One region of the Nocardia brasiliensis ATCC 700358 genome, then DNA from elsewhere that is predicted to be linked to it. Evidence: riboswitches for the same ligand, from Rfam matches in the RefSeq annotation. Region 1 holds a riboswitch; the other holds the start of a gene.
What was found. A riboswitch is a leader RNA that binds a small molecule or an ion and turns the genes downstream of it on or off. The one in region 1 is predicted to bind glycine.
Positions count from the first base shown of each region.

Region 2: linked by a shared signal. The riboswitch ahead of gcvP (aminomethyl-transferring glycine dehydrogenase) and the one ahead of glyA (serine hydroxymethyltransferase) in region 1 are both predicted to bind glycine.

Region 1 is NC_018681.1:4,119,671-4,126,990, reverse strand. It holds gene O3I_RS18600 (L-serine ammonia-lyase) at 1-951, opposite strand, end outside; gene glyA (serine hydroxymethyltransferase) at 948-2,270, opposite strand; glycine riboswitch at 2,313-2,409, opposite strand; gene O3I_RS18590 (IclR family transcriptional regulator) at 2,611-3,396, opposite strand; gene O3I_RS18585 (putative nucleotidyltransferase substrate binding domain-containing protein) at 3,409-5,250, opposite strand; gene O3I_RS18580 (GMC family oxidoreductase) at 5,258-6,814, opposite strand; gene O3I_RS18575 (APC family permease) at 6,807-7,320, opposite strand, start outside.
Region 2 is NC_018681.1:4,009,745-4,017,064, reverse strand. It holds gene gcvP (aminomethyl-transferring glycine dehydrogenase) at 1-2,266, opposite strand, end outside; glycine riboswitch at 2,419-2,511, opposite strand; gene O3I_RS18095 (MerR family transcriptional regulator) at 2,764-3,357, opposite strand; gene O3I_RS18090 (bifunctional nuclease family protein) at 3,582-4,055, opposite strand; gene O3I_RS18085 (MerR family transcriptional regulator) at 4,304-5,104, opposite strand; gene garA (glycogen accumulation regulator GarA) at 5,205-5,684, opposite strand; gene gcvH (glycine cleavage system protein GcvH) at 5,853-6,251, opposite strand; gene O3I_RS18070 (CDP-alcohol phosphatidyltransferase family protein) at 6,334-6,930, opposite strand; gene O3I_RS18065 (GMC oxidoreductase) at 7,160-7,320, shown strand, end outside.

The sequences.
Region 1 (7,320 bases):
CAGGAACTCGACGACGCTGTCCTCGGCATCGGTGACGAACTGCTGAATGTAGTGCAGCACAGCCGGAATGATGCCCGCGGCGCCGTTCGTCGGCGCGGTGACGACCCGCCCGCCCGCGGCGTTCTCCTCGTTGACGGCCATCGCGTACAGCGTGACCCATTCCATGGCGCGCAGCGGATCGTTGTCCTCGGCTTCGGCGCGCAGCCGGTCGAACAGGGTTGCGGCGCGACGGCGTACCCGCAGCGTACCCGGCAGCACCCCGCTGCTCGACATGCCGCGCTCCACGCACCCCTGCATGACGGCCCAGATGGCGAGCAGGTCGGCGCGCACCTGATCGCCACTGCGCCTGGTCATTTCGTTGGCCAGGACGAGTTCGCTGATGGATCGGCCGGTGGCCGCGGTGAGCGAGAGCAATTCGTCCGCCGACCCGAACGAGTACGGCACGACCATCGGCGCTTCGGCCGCACGGCCGTCGATCTCGTCCTCGTCCAGGACGAAGCCGCCACCGATCGAGTAGTACCGGCATTCCAGCAGTACCCGTCCCGCCGCGTCGCGAGCCGCGAACAGCATGCCGTTGGTGTGGAACGGCAGCCTGGTTCGCGCCAGCAGCTCGATGTCCTCGTCCATCGCGAACGGGATCGGTTGCGCCCCACCGAGATGGATCCGCGCGTCGGCGCGCGCCTCGGCCACGATATCGCGCATCATGTCCGGATCGATCGACTCCGGGCGGGCGCCGGCCAGTCCGGCCACGATCGCCTCCACACTGCCGTGGCCCCGTCCGGTCGCGCCGAGCGAGCCGTACAGCAGCACCCGCAGCGCGGCCGTATCGTGCAGTACGCCGGTGCCTTTCAGCCGATCGACGAACGCGCCCGCGGCGCGCATCGGGCCGACGGTATGCGAACTCGACGGACCGATGCCGACCTTGAACAGGTCGAAGACGCTGATGGTCACGCGAGCTCCCGCGCCGTGTCGGCGGCCGACGGGAGGTGCTGGTGCATCCCGGCATAGAGCGGGAACTTCTGCGTCAAGACCTCCACCCGCACGCTGAACTCACGCCAGGGCCGCCCCACCCGCAGGGCCGTCGCGATGATGTCGGCGACCTCGACGAACGCCGCGCGGTCGAAGCCCCGCGCGGCCAGCGCCGGTGTGCCGATCCGGAGGCCGGAGCTGACCATCGGCGGCCGCGGGTCGAACGGAACGGCATTGCGGTTCACCGTGATTCCCACGCTGTGCAGCAGATCTTCGGCCTGTTTGCCGTCGAGTTCGGCGGCGCGCAGATCCACCAGCACCAGGTGTACGTCGGTGCCGCCGCTGACGAGTCCGATACCGGCGGCGCGGCAGTCCTCGGCGAGCAGCCGGTCCGCGAGCAGCCGCGCGCCGGTCAGGGTGCGTTCCTGGCGGTCGCGGAAGGCCGGCTCGGCCGCCATCTTGAACGCGACCGCCTTCGCGGCGATCACATGCTCGAGCGGCCCGCCCTGCTGGCCGGGGAACACCGCGGAATCGAGCTTCTTGCCCAAATCGGCGGTGGCGAGGATGAATCCGCCGCGCGGGCCGCCCAGGGTCTTGTGCGTGGTCGAGGTGACCACGTGGGCGTGCGGCACGGGCGAGGGATGCAAGCCGGCCGCGACCAGACCGGCGAAATGCGCCATGTCGACCATCAGGTACGCGCCGACCTCGTCGGCGATGCGCCGGAACTCGGCGAAGTCGAGGTGCCGCGGATAGGCCGACCAGCCCGCCACGATCAGCTTCGGCCGGTGCTCGCGCGCCAGCCGCGCCACCTCCGCCATGTCGATCAGCTGGTCTTCGGCCCGAACATGGTATGCCGCAACGTCGTACAGCCGCCCGGAGAAGTTGAGCTTCATGCCGTGCGTGAGGTGTCCACCGTGATCCAGCGCCAGCCCGAGGATGCGATCGCCGGGACGCAGCAGCGCGTGCATCACCGCCGCGTTCGCCTGCGCACCCGAATGTGGTTGCACGTTGGCGTATTCCGCGCCGAACAGCGCGCGCAGGCGAGTGCGGGCCAGCGACTCGATCTCGTCGACGTGCTCGCATCCGCCGTAGTAGCGGCGGCCCGGGTAGCCCTCGGCGTACTTGTTGGTCAGGACCGTGCCCTGCGCCTGCATGACGGCCAGGGGCGCGTAGTTCTCCGACGCGATCATTTCCAAGCCGTGCTGTTGCCTGCCGAGTTCGCGGCCGACCAATTCGGCGACGAGCGGATCGAATTCGTGCAACGGCACGTCGAGATCGGTGCGGAGGGCCGGGTCTGCCATAGGGAGCCTTTCGTCGACGCGGGTCGCGCGCGTGGGTGTGGCTCCTCCCGCTCTGTCCTATGGCCTGAGAGATTCACGCGGACCGCGCTTGCCCCGTCGGCGAGTGTCGATGCGGACACTACTTTTCAGAGTTGCCCGAGGCGCGGCGGTACTGGGCCTGAGAGATTCCCGGGAGGTGTTGCTCCTTCGGCTCTCCGTCACGAAGATGGAGATCTCCCGCCGCGTGTGAGGCGATTATGCAGTTGTTGCATATAGCGCAACAACTGCCCTATATGCGACTCAGTATTGTCGGCGAGCGCGCGCGTTGTCAACGCCGGAGCGCATCCGGAAACGCGGTCTGTCAGCCGTAGTAGCCGAGCCTGCGGCTGATTTCCGCGGCGCTCGCGATCGCCAGTTCCGCCATCGCGGCGAAACGGTCCGGGCCGAGCCGGTAGGACGGGCCGGACACGCTCAGCGCGGCGACGATCACGCCGTTGTTGTCCAGCACCGGCGCGGCCACCGCGTTCAGCCCGATCTCGAGCTCCTCGCACACGCTGGCCCAGCCGTTCTCCCGGACCTCGACCAGCTGGGTCGCCAGCTCCGCGACCTTGGTGACGGTATGCGGCGTGTAGGCCGTCAGCTTGGTGCCCACCCGCTTGCGCATATCCGCCGGTTCCAGACCCGACAGCAGCACCTTGCCGCTGGACGTGGCGTGCGCCGGGCAGCTCTGCCCGACCCAGGAGCGCAACGCGATCGAGCCGGTGCCCGCGGCCTCGACGATGTTGATGATCCGATCACCGTCCAGCACAGCGATATTCGTGGTCTCCCCCGATTCGGCGGCCAGTGCGTTGCACGCGCCCTGGCTCTGCCCGACGAGATCGACCTGGGCACTGGTGGATCCGGCCAGCCGGACGATGGAGAAGCCGAGCCGGTATTTGCCCCGATCGGACAATTGCTCGACGTAGCCGCGCGATTCGAGCACGGCGACCAACCGCGACACGGTAGATTTGTGCACGCCCAGTTCGGCGGCGATCTCCGTGACGCCGGCCTGCCCGAGCTTGGCGATGATCTCCATCACGAGCAGTGCGCGGTCGACGGACTGCACCGCGGCCGCCCGCCCTCGATCCTCGCCGTCTCGATTCGCCATGACACCGCCATTCTAAGCCGAGGTTGCTGCGCGGACACGGACGCGTCGCTGGACGGCGGCTGTCTCGCGCAGCGCCTCGTTGAGCAGGCTCCGATTCAGCGGCGACAGCTCCGACATCACCACCACGTCACCGGGGCGGTGGCCGGCGGACAATTGCCCGACCTGATGCACCATCCGCATGCGCTGCAACGTCACGAAAACCTCGGTGAGCAGGGTGGCGTCACGTTCGGAGAGCACCCCGGCCGCGGCGGCCGCACTGAGCCGCTCCGGTGTGCTCGCGGCGGTCAGGCCTGCGGCGAGGCCGCCCCAGCGGGCCAGGTTGACGATGGGCACCAGCGCGTGCGTCTTCAGATCGAACGTGCCGCCGCGCCGCGAGAGCACATCCCGCAGCGACCGGGCACGAACCTTCCCGGACAACGCGTCCAGCAATTGCAGGCGCAAGGCGTCGGGATGTTCGGCGGCCATCCGTCCGAAGGCCGCGGGCACCGCGCGCAGCCGGGGATCGCCCCACACCACGCGTCCGTCGATGAGCAGCGAGGACATGATGAGCCCCCGCCCGTGCAGCGGGTCGTCGAGCCAATGGGCCGCGGCCGTCGTCCATTCACGCTGCGAGCGGGCGAATTTCGGCTTGGCGGCGATCGCCCCGTTACTGTCCGCGGGTAGCCCGCACGCGTCCAGGATGGCGTGCGTGCGCTGTGCGATTGCGCGCAGTTGTCCACTCGCGGTGGACAACTCATCGACCCAGCACAGCGCGCTGTCCACATCCGAGGACGGCATCGCCTCGCGCCGGGCGATGCTGCCGAGGGTCAGCCAGGAGAATCCCCCGGCGGGGGCGTCCGCGAATTCGGCGCGCGCGAGCTCGAGCGCCTTGCGGATCACCGCATCGACAACGACCGACAGGATGCCGCTCGTCGCCGATGCTTTGGTGCCGTTGCGGAACAGATCCACGGTGGTGCCCGGGATGTCGCGAGCCACCCGTTGCAACTGCGCCGGTTCGGTCGCCGCGCCGATGGCCAGGCGTAGCGTGAAACTCTGCCGGGCCGAGGCCGCGAGCAGATCCGAGTCCTCGAGCACGCCTAGTACCTCGCCGCGCCGGTTGACGACCGGGAGGTGCCGCAACCCGCAGTCGAGCATCTCCATCAGCACGGCCTCGCCGGTCAGGTCCGCGGTGACCCGGCGGGCCGGCGCGCTCATCACGCGCGAGATCGCCACGTCGACCGGTAAGCCCGCCGCTACCACCCGGGCACGCAGATCCTGGTCGGTGAAGATACCGAAGTCGCCGTCCGGCAATCGGATCAGCACCGACGAGACGTGCCGCTCGGTCATCCGGACCACCGCGTCGCGAACGCTGGTCTCCGGCGTCACGAAAACCGGTGCGCTCGAGACGAGTTCACCGGCCGGACGGCTGCCGAGCGCCGGCGAGACCGGGGCGCGGTTGCCGGACCAGGTCTTCCAGTTCGACGAGGCCAGGAAGGCGAGTCCGTCCGGTTGCGCGAACCACACCCGGACCAGTTCGCCCGGGAGCCGGATCAGCAGACTGGGTTCGATGGCCTGCGCGATGAATTCGGCGCTGCCGCCGGTGAGCAGCGGCACGTAGCCGAAGATTCCGCCGCGCTCGACGGTGTCGATGATGCGATCACCGTCGGCGCCGCCGCTGGGCCGCAGCGCGACCCGCCCGTGCCACAGCATCCAGATATCGTCGGGTACCTGCGCCGAATAGTCGCGGATCACGGCGCCCGCCGCGAATTCGTGCACGGTCGAGGCCGCGGCCAACCGGTCGAGGTCGGCGCGCGGCATCGACTGGAACGGCGCGTGTCCGCCGAGGAACGCCGCTAGTTCGCCCTCCGCAGGCATGTCCGGCTCACGTCGCCCTGATGAGATCCGCGCACTTCTCCGCCATGGCCATGACAGTAATGTTCGGGTTCACCGCGGGCAATTTCGGCATCGCGGACGCGTCCACCACCCGTAATCGCGACACCCCCTTCACCCGTAGCTCGGGATCGAGCACCGCCATCGGGTCCTCCGGCGCGCCCATCCTGGCGGTGGCGGCCGGGTGATAGACCGTGTTGTGCGTGGCATGGATATAGCTCAGCAGTTCGTCGTCGGTGGTTGCCTCCGGTCCCGGTGCCAGCTCCCGGGCGATCCACGGCCGCAGCGGCGACTGCTCGGCGATCTTGCGCGCCAACCGGATTCCGGCGAGCATGACCCGTTCGTCGTGGCCGTCGGGGTCGGTGAAGTAGCGCGGATCGACCTTCGGGCGGTCCCGGAAATCCCTGCTGCGCAACCGCACCGTGCCACGCGAGCGTCCCTGGGTGACGTTGGGCGTCAGGCAGAAGCCGTTGTCGGTGGTCGGATAACCGTGGCGCAGCGTGTTCATATCGAACGGCACGCTGCCGTAATGCATCATCAGGTCCGGCAGGCGCAGGGTGTCGTCGGTGGTGGCGAAAAGACCGATCTCCCACCACTGGGTGGACGTGTCGACCATCGGCCGCGCCGCCTCCCAGAACACCAGTCCCTCGACATGGTCGTCGAGGTTGGCGCCCACGCCCGGAGCGTCGACACGCACCGGGATGCCGATCTCGCGCAGCTGCTCGGCGGGCCCGATGCCGGAGAGCAACAACAGTTTCGGCGTATCGATGGCGCCCGCGGTGACGACGACCTCACGCCGGGCCGAAACACTGTCGTAGCCGGTGCGATCGGGCCGCTGATACCGCACACCGGTCGCGTTGCGCGCGTCGTCGAACAGGATCTCGCTGACCCAGCAATCGGTGCGCACCACCAGATTCGGGCGCGAATCCAGCACGGGATGCAAATACGCGTGCGATGTCGACATGCGCGTGCCGTCTTCCGCGGCGTTGATCTGGAACCATCCGGCGCCGTTGCGCACGGTGGCGCCCCGGTTGAACTGCACGGTCGGCAGGCCCACCGCCGCAGCGGATTCGAGCACCGCAACCCCGCACGGGTCCGCGGGCGGCACATCGCGCAGCCGGACCGGACCGGTGCGGCTGTGCTGCGGGCCGGGGGCGTCGTTGTTCTCCAATCGTGTCACGTAGGGCAGTACCTCGGCCGCACTCCAGCCTTTCGCGCCGAGCGCGGCCCACTCGTCCAAACCCTCTGCGGGCGGCCAGAAAGCGATACACGAGTTGTGCGAGGAACATCCGCCGAGCACCTTCGCGCGGGCATGCCGCAGAAAACTGTTCCCGCGTTCTTGTGGCTCGATCAGGTAGTCCCAGTCGTAACCGGAATCCAGCAGGTGCATCCACCGGTCGAGTTCGAGGATGGCCCGGTCACCGACGTCGGAGGGGCCCGCCTCCAGCAGGCACACCGACACGTCGGGGTCCGCGCTGAGCCGCGCGGCGAGCACGCAACCCGCGGTACCGCCACCCGCGATCACATAGTCGAACACCGAGTCAGACATCGTTGCGCACCTCCGCGGCGTGTGAAGCAAGCGTTCCGATTCGTTTGCGGCCCTTGATCCCGTACCAGGCGAGTCCGGCCGCGAGGATCGCGCCGATATAGACGAAGGCACCCCAGGTGTTGTACCAAGGTGTGCCGTAGACCGATTGGCGCGGCCAGGCCAGGTTCAACGCCATGCCGACACCCCAGACCACGGCGACGATATTGACCACCATGCCCCAGCGTCCCATCGTGAAATACCCGCCCGCGGCAAGCTCTTTCGGCGGCCACTGCCCGCGCAACCGCCGCGTCAGCATCGGTCCGGTCACCATCAGGTAGGCCAGATAGATCATGATGATCGCGATCGAGGTCAGCACCGTGAAGATCTTCGGCTGGCCGATGTTGACCACCAGGATCAACGCGGCGAGCACGCCGATCAGGACGGCGGGGATCACCGGCGTCTGCGTCTTCGGATGCACCCGGGCCAGCTTCTCGCCGAACGGCAACGCGTTGTCCCGGGCCATCGCG
Region 2 (7,320 bases), 110 kb from region 1:
CGTCCGCGCCCATCATCCGGATGTATGCCCAGGTGATCGGCAGAATCGACGCCGAACCGTACTTCGCCGCCGACACCGCGTGCGAATCGAGCTCGAGCGGGTCGCCCGGCAGGTACGGCGCGAGATGCGACCGCACCGCGACCGGACCGACGCCGGGCCCACCGCCGCCGTGCGGGATGCAGAAGGTCTTGTGCAGGTTCAGGTGGCTGACGTCGCCGCCGAACCGGCCCGGACGGGCAAGGCCGACAAGCGCGTTCAGGTTCGCGCCGTCCACGTACACCTGACCGCCCGCGTCGTGCACCAGCGCGCACAGCTCGGCGACCTCGTGCTCGTACACGCCGTGCGTGGACGGGTAGGTGATCATGATGCAGGCCAGCCGGTCGGCGTGGTCGGCGATCTTGGCGCGCAGGTCGTCCAGGTCGACGTCACCGTTGTCGCGGCACTTCACCACCTCGACGCGCAGCCCCGCCATCGCCGCCGACGCCGCGTTGGTGCCGTGCGCACTCGACGGGATGAGGCACGTATCCCGATGCGTGTCACCACGATCCAGGTGGAAGCGCCGGATCGCCAGCAGCCCGGCGTACTCGCCCTGGCTGCCCGCGTTCGGCTGCAGGCTCACCGAGTCGTAGCCGGTGATATCGGAAAGCCACTGCTCCAGGTCGTGGATCACCTGCAACAGCCCGGGGGCGTCCTCGACCGGCGCGTACGGGTGCACGCGGGCGAAGCCGGGCCAGGTGATCGCTTCCATCTCCGCGGTCGCGTTCAGCTTCATGGTGCACGAGCCGAGCGGAATCATGCTGCGGTCCAAGGCGATGTCCTTGTCCGACAGCGACCGCAGGTATCGCAGCATCGCGGTTTCGGTGTGGTACTTGGTGAACGCCGGGTGCTCGAGGAACGGCGAGGTCCTGGTCTCGATCGTGGCGGCGGGAGCTGGTTCGCGCTGCTCGGAAGACAGTGCGGTACCGAACGATTCGAGCACCGCGGCGACGTGCGCTGCCGTGGTCGCCTCGTCGCAGGCGATGCCGACGTGATCGGCGTCCACCAGCCGCAGGTTGATCCCCCGCGACTTCGCTTTGGCGACAACGGCTTCCGCGCCGCCGGGCACATGCGCGAGTACGGTGTCGAAGAAGGTGTCGTGCACGACCGCGCCGTCCAGCCCGGCCGCGATGGCGGCCGCGTGTCCGTGCACCCGCCGCGCGATGGCGCGCAGGCCCTCGGCACCGTGGTAGCTCGCGTACATCGCGGCCACGATCGCCAGCAGTACCTGTGCGGTACAGATGTTCGAGGTGGCCTTCTCGCGGCGGATGTGCTGCTCGCGGGTCTGCAACGCCAGCCGGTAGGCGAGGTCCCCGTCCGCGTCCACCGATACGCCGACCAACCGTCCCGGCAGCTGCCTGGCATACGCCGTGCGCACTGCCAGATAACCCGCGTGCGGGCCACCGAAGCCGAGCGGCACGCCGAAACGCTGGGTGGTGCCGAAGCAGACGTCGGCACCTTGGTCGCCGGGCGAGGCGATCAACGTCATCGCCAGCAGGTCCGCGCCGACCGCGACCAGCGCGCCCCGCTCGTGCGCGGCGGCGATCAGCGACGTCCAGTCCACTACCCGCCCGGACGCGCCGGGCGCCTGCACGAGCACGCCGAAGAATTCACCCTCGGGCAGTTCGCCGCCGGACAGGTCGGCCGGCACCAATTCGATGCCCAGCGGCTGCGCCCGGGTGGTCAGCACGGTCTTGGTCTGCGGGAACAGATCGGTGTCGACCACCAGGCGGACCGACTTGGATCGGCTCGCGCGGTGCAGCAAGGTCATGGCCTCGGCCGCGGCGGTGGCCTCGTCGAGCATCGAGGCGTTGGCGACGTCCATGCCGGTCAGCTCCGACACCATGGTCTGGAAGTTGAGCAGCGCCTCGAGCCGGCCCTGGCTGATCTCCGGCTGGTACGGCGTGTAGGCGGTGTACCACGCCGGGTTCTCCAGCAGGTTGCGCACGAGCACCGGCGGCGTCAGGGTGTCGTAGTAGCCGAGGCCGATCATCGAGGTGGCGACGGTGTTCGAGTGCGCGAGGGCGGCGAGTTCGGCGAGCACCTCGTGTTCGGTTGCCGCAGCGGGCAATCCGGCCAGTCCGGAACCGTCCAGGATGCTGGCGGGCAACGCCTTGGTGGCGAGCTCGTCGAGCGAGCCGACGCCGACGACGTCCAGGATCCGGGCGAGTTCTTCCCGGTCGGGTCCGATATGGCGGTCGGCGAATGAGCGAGTCACGGCAGCTCCCATGGGGTCGGGCGGGTCGACGTCGGTCGACGGGTACCAGCCCTCTCCCTCTGTCGGGGCGCCTGAGAGATTCGGTTGCCGCGACCTGAGCCGAGCCCCTTTCCCCGTGGGCGGGCGACTCCGCTCGTAGCAGGCCACCGCTTTCCAGAGACGTCGAAGCCCGTACGGTCCTTTTGCCTGAGAGATTGACGGAGAGGTGCTGCTCCTTCGGCGTCCGGGGTTACCCGGAACTCTCCCGCACGGCGGCGACGCGCCACCAGTTTATGCCGACGCCACGCCGATGTGCGCCACCGGCTCCCTTCCCTGCCGTGTCGTGCTGGTCACGTGCTGTTCGTGCCCGACTCGCTTTGCGGCACATTCATCGTTAGATGCGCATATCTGCGTATCCTGATGTTTTTGAATCAACCAGCCCTGGCGCTTCGAAAATTCAAGTGCCACACAGCACAACACCCCGCTACCCTCGATGACGGGGAGGCGGGGTGTTGTGTCGGCTTTATCTCTTAACCGGTCTTGCGGTTCATTCGCGCCTTGCGACGGTAGGACAGCTCGTCCTCCGGCCGCTCGGTCACCGCGGACGCGCGTTCTGCCGGGAAATTGGCGATGGCACCGGTGAGTTCGTGCATGGCGCCGCTGATGGCGATACCGAAGACGCCCTGCCCACCCTGCAGTAAATCAACGACCTCCTCGGGCGAGGTGCACTCGTACACGGAGGTCCCGTCCGAGAAGAGCGTGATGCCCGCGAGGTCCTGCACTCCCCTGCTGCGGAGATGGTCGACCGCGATCCTGATGTTCTGTAGCGAGATGCCCGCGTCGAGCAGCCGCTTCACGATCTTCAGGACCAGGATGTCCTTGAAGGAATACAGCCGCTGGCTCCCCGAGCCGGCCGCGCTGCGGATGGAGGGCACGACCAATCCGGTCCGCGCCCAATAGTCGAGCTGCCGGTAGGTGATCCCGGCCACCTGGCATGCACTGGGTACCCGGTAGCCGACTAGATCGTCAGGAACCGAGTCGTCCGGGAACAGGCCTGGCTGTACCACATCCTGCGATTGCTCTGCCACTGACCACTCCCTTGCTTCGCCGACGGCTAGCCTCATCGATGACCCGGCTCCGTTTCGACCACTGCGGTACTGCCGAACACTGCGGTACTGCCGAACTGGCCAAAACGGACGTGGCCCAACTATCGAGATTACTCCCCTAGATTGTCCAGGGAGCACCATCGTCGAGCCAAACGCGACGCGCGGTCAAAGTCTCAAGCTCTAGTTCAGAGCTGATCCCCCGGTCATCCCGGGAAAACGCCGGGATGCCGGAAAGATCCTGGTCAGCTGTCGGTGGCCTTGAAATCGTCGGGTGACACCGACTCGAGGAACTCCTTGAACTTCTCCACCTCGTCCTCGCGCTCGTCCGGCATGACCAGCCCGGCCTCCTCGAGCACCGGTTCCTCGGCATAGATCGGGCAACCCACCCGCAAGGCGATCGCTACCGAATCCGACGGCCGTGCCGACACGTGCAGATCGTTGTCGAACACCAGATCCGCGTAGAAGGTGCCCTCCTGCAGATCGACGATGCGCACCTCTTTCAGTGTGTGCCCGAGCTCGGTGATCAGGATCTTGATCAAATCGTGGGTCAGCGGCCGAATCGGCGTCACCCCCTCCTGCTCCAGCACGATCGCGGTCGCTTCCGCCTGCCCGATCCAGATCGGTAGATACCGGTCCCCCGACACCTCACGAAGCAACAGCACGGGCTGATTCTGTGGCTGTTCGACACGAATGCCGATAACCCGCATTTCACTCATGGCTGCGCCTCGCTCCGCTCAGCTCCGCCACGCGCGAAGCACGCTGCAACATGATTCGCTCGCTTCGCTCACTCATCGCACTGCCTCCCATTTCGCCAGGCCGCCCGGCACGACCACCGCAGAGCTCGCCGTACCACGAGTCTAGGCGAACGCGGACGGGTGCAGCGATGCGTGTGCACAGCCGAAATCGGCGTGTTGGCCGACTGAAACCTGACACTTCAGCCCGGCCTGGTGATTCGCCGGGATGTTCAGCCGCCCAGCGACGTCCGCACCGACGACTTCACCAGACAGGCATGCAACGTCAACGACAGCGCCGCCAATTCCCGCACGGTTTCCTCGGCGCGCGCGCGAGCGCCGGCATCGCGGCTCTTCGCGATCGGCGCGGCGATCTGCGCGACCAGCGCGGCCTCGCGGTCGGCGGCGAGTTTGAACGCACGCAGATGCCGTGCCTCCAAACCGAATTCGGCCATCGCCTTGGCGGTCTTGGCCAGGGTCACCGCATCACCGTCGAAGAAGCCGGCGGCGCCGGGGGTGATGAGGTTGGCCCGGATCAGATCGTTCAGGAACGCGTCGTCGATCTCGGCCTTCGCGAGCAGATCCGCGCGGGTGAGCCGGATTTCGTGATCGAAACGCAGATCGTCGGGGGAAATCTCGCTGGGCACCACGCCGAGCCTCCTCGGCGCCGCGGCACCGTTGCTGTTCCCGCCGGACGCGGCAGGGTGCCCGGAGGCCGATCCGGTAGTGGTCGGCTCCGCGGCACCCGTGCGGCCGGAGTGCGCTCGGGCACGGGCTTCCCGTACCCCGAGCGACGCCGCACCGCTGTCGATCGCTTCGAGTTGTTCCTTGATCACCTTCAGCGGCAGGTATTGATCGCGTTGCGCGGTCAAGACGAACCGCAGCCGTTCACAATCGGCGACGGAGAACCTGCGATAGCCCGAGGGCGTTCGCTCCGGCCGAATGAGGCCTTCCGCCTCCAGGAAACGGATTTTGGAGATGGTGACGTCCGGAAAGTCCGGGCGCAACAGGTCGAGCACGGAGCCGATCGACATGCCTCCGCGTGCCCATTGCGCCGCGCCCGTCACAGTGCCCTATCCCTCGACACAGCACACACTCTCATGACCCCGAGCCCTTCGACCCGACGCCGCGTGCTCATAGGCTCCCTGCACCCGTTTCGCTCACCGACGCCTTCGGTCCGGTGAGGAACACCAGACGGAACTTGCCGATCTGCACCTCGTCGCCGTTCTGGAGTTCCGAGGAGTCCACCGGCTCCCGATTCACATAGGTGCCGTTCAGGCTGCCCACATCGACCACCTGGAACGAATCGTCGTCCTGACGGAACTCGGCGTGCCGACGGCTGACGGTGACGTCGTCGAGAAAGATGTCACTGTCGGGGTGGCGACCGGCCGACGTGGTCGGCTGATCCAGCAGGAACCGCGAGCCCGCGTTCGGACCGCGCTTGACGACCAAGAGGGCCGCACCAACGGGCAGACCCTCGACCCCTTGGACCGGCTGTTCACCGGTCGGCTCTCCGGAGCGCGACGCGTCGACCTCGTTCAGGAAATCCGCGCGGAAGACCGACGTCGTCTCGGCCGCGGTCTCCCCGTAACCCGGGTCTTTGTTCTCGCTCACCGTTTCTCTCCTCCTCGAACCTGATTATCCATGCAAGCAGGTGATACCTGTGGCACCACGACCTGCCGTCGAGTCCCTAGATTCCCGGCAACGACTGCCGGCGGATCTGTTGGCATTGACCGTACCCTGCCAGGGCGTGCCCGTGCAGGTAGAACCGGGAAGGCTGATTCAGCCCCCGATAACTCCTTGATAACCTGCCGCATCCAGCAGTTCACCCAGCGTCGCGTCGAGGCCGGCAGCGTCGGCGACCTCCAACTCGAACAGCCAGCCGTCACCGTACGGATCGGTGTTCAGCGTCTCCGGCTGCTGCACCAATTCCTCGTTCACCGCAACAACTTTCGCGCTCAGCGGCGCGTAGATGTCGGAGACGCTCTTGGTCGACTCGACCTCGGCGATGCTGTCTTCCACCGCGACGTCCTTGTCGGTTTCGGGCAGCTGCACGAACACGACGTCACCGAGCTGCGACTGGGCGTAGTCGGTGATTCCCACCCGAACGCGGGTAGGGCTGAGTCGCCGCACCCACTCGTGCTGATCGGTGTAGCGCAGGTCCTCGGGGGTCTGGGTCACAGCCCGTCCGTCCTTTCCATCGTGATCGTGTGTGCGCAACTCTATGCGAGGGTCGGCCGAGAGTCCGACCCGGCGCTGCACCTTACGTGGACCGGTGTGGCACAGCCGGTATCGCGCGTGCGACCGCGATCGCTTTGCCGGTGTAGAGCAGGCCGGTCCATACATACACTGCCGTGCCCCAGACCAGTAGTGCCCCGCCGAAGGCCCGTCCGAAACCATCGAGTGCCCAATCCATCTCCCCGGCCAGCAACCAGGGCAGCGCGGACATCAAGGCGAAGGTGGCCGCCTTGCCCAAATAGATGACGTCGGGCGGCGGTAGATCGCGCCGCTTGTAGATGGACAACGTCAGCGCGAGCACCGCTTCGCGGCCGATCAGCAGCACCGCGACCCACACCGGGAGCAGACCGCGGATCACGAAGGCGGCCAGCGTCGTCACGAGGTAGAGCCGGTCGACGAACGGGTCGAGCAGCGCGCCGAGCCGGGACGACTGATCGAGCAGGCGGGCCAGTTTGCCGTCCAGGAAGTCGGTGACGCCGCTGGCGATCAGCAGCGCGAACGCCCAGCCGTCGGCCCGCTGCACCAGCATCAGCCACAGCAGCAGCGGAACGCCGAGCAGGCGCAGCACGCTCAGGACATTCGGGACGGTGAGGATGCGATCGGCGAAGATACCGCCGAGCACGCCGTCACCGGCGGCGCGTTCCTCTGGTTCCGTGGTGCCCGATTCGGTTGTCACGCCCCGTGCTTACCGCACCGACCCCGCTCGACGCCATCCAGGCGCGCCGCGTTCGGCGATATCCGCATGCGACGATGGTGTGCACCACAGCTGGTCGATGAAAGAATGAGTATGAAATTATCTCATCCATCGGCGCGGTGCGGACCTGCCGAACGGTTGGTGACGAGAGGAAGTCATGCCCACATTCGACTACGACGTGGTGGTGATCGGATCCGGTTTCGGCGGCAGCGTGAGCGCGCTCCGGCTGACCGAGAAGGGGTATCGGGTCGGCGTGCTCGAGGCGGGCCGGCGGTGGAACGCCGAGGATATCCCGAAGTCCAATTGGAATGTCCGCAA